2 regions of the Actinomadura luzonensis genome follow, and region 2 is predicted to be linked to the other one. Evidence: riboswitches for the same ligand, from Rfam matches in the RefSeq annotation. Region 2 holds a riboswitch; the other holds the start of a gene.
The links. Region 2 has a riboswitch for glycine ahead of gcvT (glycine cleavage system aminomethyltransferase GcvT). Riboswitches for the same ligand answer to the same signal wherever they lie in the genome.
Positions count from the first base shown of each region.

Region 1: another riboswitch for glycine. It lies ahead of gcvP (aminomethyl-transferring glycine dehydrogenase); the one in region 2 lies ahead of gcvT (glycine cleavage system aminomethyltransferase GcvT).

Region 1 is NZ_JAKRKC020000002.1:1,382,298-1,384,749, reverse strand. It holds gene gcvP (aminomethyl-transferring glycine dehydrogenase) at 1-1,392, opposite strand, end outside; glycine riboswitch at 1,450-1,561, opposite strand; glycine riboswitch at 1,562-1,662, opposite strand; gene MF672_RS36625 (MerR family transcriptional regulator) at 1,712-2,332, opposite strand.
Region 2 is NZ_JAKRKC020000003.1:774,201-776,652, reverse strand. It holds gene gcvH (glycine cleavage system protein GcvH) at 1-50, opposite strand, end outside; gene gcvT (glycine cleavage system aminomethyltransferase GcvT) at 47-1,132, opposite strand; glycine riboswitch at 1,262-1,359, opposite strand; gene MF672_RS48615 (gamma-glutamyl-gamma-aminobutyrate hydrolase family protein) at 1,424-2,116, opposite strand; gene MF672_RS48610 (3-oxoacyl-ACP reductase) at 2,140-2,452, opposite strand, start outside.

The DNA.
Region 1 (2,452 bases), on a different contig from region 2:
GACGGCCTGGAGCTCGGCCGCGCCGGTCTTCTCGTCGCAGGCGACGGAGACGTGGTCGTCGCCGGTCCGCCACAGGTTGACGCCGCGTTCGGCCGCCGCGGCGACCACCTCGGCGGCCCGGCCGGGCACCCGGACGAGGACGGTGTCGAAGAACGTCTCGTGCACGACCTCCAGCCCGCCGGCGCGCAGCGCCCCGGCGAGGGCGGCGGCGTGCCGGTGCACGCGCAGCGCGATGCGGCGCAGGCCCTCGGGCCCGTGGTAGACGGCGTACATGCCGGCGATGACGGCCAGCAGGACCTGGGCGGTGCAGATGTTGCTGGTGGCCTTCTCGCGCCGGATGTGCTGCTCGCGGGTCTGCAGGGCGAGCCGGTAGGCGGGGTCGCCGTCGGCGTCGACGGACACGCCGACCAGGCGGCCGGGGAGCTGGCGCTGCAGCCCTTCGCGGACGGACATGTAGGCGGCGTGCGGCCCGCCGAAGCCGAGCGGCACGCCGAAGCGCTGGGAGGAGCCGATCGCGATGTCGGCGCCGAGCTCGCCGGGCGCGGCCACGAGGGTGAGCGCGAGCAGGTCGGCGGCGGCCACGACGAGCGCCCCGGCCTGGTGCGCGGCGGCGGCGGTGGCGCGGAGGTCGCGCAGCCGGCCGGAGGCGCCGGGGTACTGGACGAGCACGCCGAAGCACTCGGGCAGCTCGCCGTCCAGGTCGTGCTCGACCAGCTCGATGCCGAGCGGCTCGGCGCGGGTGGCCAGCACCCGCTTGGTCTGCGGCAGCGCGTCGGCGTCGACCACGAACACGTTGCTCTTGGACTTGCCGCCGCGCCGGGCCAGGGTCATGGCCTCGGCGGCGGCGGTGGCCTCGTCCAGCAGGGACGCGCCGGCGACGGGCAGGCCGGTCAGGTCGGAGACGACGGTCTGGAAGTTGAGCAGCGCCTCCAGCCGTCCCTGCGAGATCTCCGGCTGGTACGGCGTGTACGCGGTGTACCAGCCGGGGTTCTCCAGCAGGTTGCGGCGGATGACGGCGGGCGTGACCGTGTCGTGGTAGCCCTGGCCGATCATGGAGGTGAGCACCCGGTTGCGCCCGGCGAGGGCGCGCAGCTCGGCGATGGTCTCGGCCTCGCCGGCGGCGGCGGGCAGCGCGAGGCGGTCCTTGGCCCTGATGGCCTCGGGCACCGCCACGGCCACCAGGTCGGCCACGGACTCGAAGCCGACGGCCTCCAGCATGCGCTGCTGCTCGGCCTCGGAGGGGCCGATGTGCCGGGCGGCGAACGGCGGCGCGTCCAGCGAGGGGGTGGACGGCGGCGGAGCCGTGGGCAGGGTCTCGGAAAGAGGCCCAGAGACAGGCGGGGACGCCGGCGTGGCTGCGGGGTCCTGCTGGGATGCTGACGGATCGGACATGGACGGTGCCTCCCGAGGCTTTGCGGAGACCGGCGCCGGGGCGCGGGCGGATGCCGGGTCTCCCCCTCTGTCAGCGCGGGCGTCACCGCGACCTGAGAGCTTCACCCCCGAAGAGGCTTGCACCGTCGGTGAGGCGCGCCTGGCGGGCGTGCCTGCTTTCCAGAGTTGCCTCGCCCGAGCGGTACAGGTTGCCTGAGAGATTCCGGGGAGGGTTGCTCCTTCGGCGCCCCGGGACCGCGTGGTGCCCGGGGACTCTCCCGCACGGGGTCGTCAGCCTTGCCTGTCCTAGATTACTACCCTGGACGTTACGGGCGAATTACTACCCTAGGCGTCGGGCGCGCCGGCGCCGGGCGAGTTCGTCAGCGGGGTGGTCGGCCGGGACGGTGTCCTCGACCGCCGCGCGTTCCCCCGGCAGCTCCGCGAGGCTTCCCTCGACCTCTCGCCAGACCCGGCCGAGCGCGATGCCGAACACGCCCTGGCCGCCCTGCAGGAGGTCTATCACCTCGTCGGCCGAGGTGCACTCGTAGACGCTGACGCCGTCGCTCATGAGCGTGATCTGGGCGAGGTCGGCGACCCCGCGATCACGCAGGTGCTGCACGGCCGTGCGGATCTGCTGCAGGGACACCCCGGTGTCGAGGAGCCGCTTGACGACCTTGAGCACCAGGATGTCGCGGAAGCTGTAGAGCCGCTGGGAGCCCGAGCCGTGCGCGGCCCGGATGGTCGGCTCCACCAGGCCCGTGCGCGCCCAGTAGTCGAGCTGCCTGTAGGTGATGCCGGCCGCGGCGCAGGCCGTGGGCCCGCGGTATCCGATGTCGTCCGGCAGCGCCGCCGGCTGCTCGTCGAAGAGCAGGCCCTGCTCCCCGGCACGCTGCCGCGCGTCCTCGCGCCGCACCGGATCTTCCTGGCCGGCCGTCTTTCCCTCGCCGCTGCTGACCGCCACGCGGACCTCCGGCTTTCTCTCATCCCGCGGCCTGATCTGGGGGTTCATATAGGGCGACCGCGGGTTTCACTTGCACCGTAGGACCGTGACCATGCTCAGTCAACGATCCGGCTCGGCGCG
Region 2 (2,452 bases):
ACCCACTCGTGTTCCTTGGTGTAGCTCAGCTCGTCAGGGATGTTGCTCACTTCTTCCTCCTGTAAAAGGGCAGCTCTACCAGGTCCACAGGTTCTTGGCTGCCCCGGATGTCCACAGCCAGGCCTTCACCGGCTCCGGTGTCGACGTAGGCCATCGCGATGGGCCTGCCCAGGGTCTGGGAGGGCGCACCGCTGGTGACCTCGCCGACGACGGCGCCGTCGTGCGTGACCGGGTAGCCGTGCCGCGGCACCCGGCGGCCCCGCGCGACCAGGCCGACCAGGCGCCGCCGGGGCGCGTCGTCCTTGACCGCCTCCAGCGCCGACCGGCCGACGAAGTCGCCGGGCTTGTCGAATTTCACCACTCTGCCCAGGCCCGCGTCGAACGGGGTCAGCTCGGCGCTCAGCTCGTTGCCGTACAGCGGCATGCCCGCCTCCAGCCGGAGCGTGTCGCGGGCGGACAGGCCCGCGGGGCGCAGGCCGTGCGGCTCGCCGGCGGCGGTCAGGGCGTGCCAGAGCGGCACGGCGTCCTGGCCGGCGACGAAGAGCTCGAAGCCGTCCTCGCCGGTGTAGCCGGTGCGGGCGATCAGCGCCTCGCGGCCGTCCACGAGGCCGGGCAGGCCGGCGTAGTACTTCAGGCCGGCGAGGTCGGCGTCGGTGAGCGTGGCCAGGATCTCCTGGGCGCGCGGGCCCTGGACGGCGATGAGCGCGTACCGGTCGGAGCGGTCCTCGACCACGGCGTCGTACGCCTTGGCCCGCTCCTGCAGCTCGCGGGCGACCAGCTCGTAGTTGGAGGCGTTGGCGACCACCATGAACTCCTCGTCGCCGAGCCGGTAGACGATGAGGTCGTCGAGCACCCCGCCCCGCTCGTTGACGATCATGGTGTAGCGGGCCCGGCCGACGGCCAGCGCCGACAGGTGGCCGACCAGGGCATGGTCCAGGGCTTCCGCGGCCTGCGGGCCGGTCAGGAAGATCTCGCCCATGTGCGAGAGGTCGAACAGCCCGGCCGCCTCGCGCACGGCCTTGTGCTCGGCGGACTCGCTGCCGTACCGGAGCGGCATGAGCCAGCCGGCGAAGTCGGTGAGGGTGGCGCCGAGGCTCTCGTGAACGTCGCGTAGCGGTGTCGGTCGGGACATTTGTCGCACCTCAGGACAGGAGTGGATGCCAGCATCCTCCCCCTCTGTCATCGATGCCTGAGAGCTTCGCCCGAGTTTTGCCGGACTTTCACCTTCGGCGAGGCCCGCGGGCCTGCTTTCCAGAGGCACCTCGTCCGTGCGGTCCTTTGCCTTGAGAGGTTCGCGGGGAGGGCTTGCTCCTTCAGGGGCCCTGACCGGCTGTCAGGACGCTCTCCCGCACGGTTTCGACGGTGATGTCCGTCAGCCTAGTGCCGTGACGGGGGTGTTGTCGCGTGCGGGGCGGGGACCGGGTCAGCAGGCCGCGATCAGCGCCTCGAACAACGCGCAGTCCTCGGCCGCCTCCGGATGCCACTGCACGGCCATCGCGAACGCCGTCCCGTCCAGCTCCACCGCCTCGACCGTGCCGTCCGCGGCCGTCGCGGTGACGCTCAGGCCGGGCGCGAGCCGGTCCACGGCCTGGTGGTGGTAGTGCGGCACGGTCACCGGGTCCGCGCCGACCGCCTTGGCCAGCCGGCTGCCGGGGACGGGCGTGACCGGCAGGTGGCCGAACACGCCGGGCTCCGGCGAGTGCTCCGCGTGGCCCACCACGTCCGGGAGGTGCTGGTGGAGGCTGCCGCCGAGGGCGACGTTGAGCACCTGCAGCCCCCGGCACACCCCCAGGTACGGCAGCCCGGCCTCCAGCGCCCGCGCCAGCAGCGTGAACTCGGCGTCGTCGCGGAAGCCGCGCACGTAGCCGGTGCGCTCGTGCGGGTCGGCGCCGTACCTGGCCGGGTCGATGTCGCCGCCGCCGGCCAGGACCAGCCCGTCCAGGCCGCGCAGCGCCTGCGCGGGGTCGCCGGCGGGCGGCAGCACGACGGGCTGCCCGCCGGCCCGCACGACCTGCTCGACGTACATGTACGGCAGCAGCGCGACCGTCATGTCCGCCCACACCGTGAACGTGGCCGGCTCGACGTAGGACGTGATCCCGATGACGGGACGCCGCATGAGCACCTTCCCCCTCGAAGCTTCTAGAGCGGCGTCACGTAGGCGCCGCTGATGCCGCCGTCCACGAGGAACTGGCTGGCGGTGATGAACGAGGCGTCGTCGCTGGCCAGGAACGCCACCGCCGCCGCGATCTCCGACGCCTCGGCGAAGCGCCCGAGCGGCACGTGCACCAGCCGCCGCTGCGCCCGCTCCGGGTCCTTGGCGAACAGCTCGCGCAGCAGCGGCGTGTTGACCGGCCCCGGGCACAGCGCGTTGACCCTGACGCCCTCGCGGGCGAACTGCACGCCGAGCTCGCGCGACATCGCCAGCACCCCGCCCTTGGAGGCGGTGTAGGAG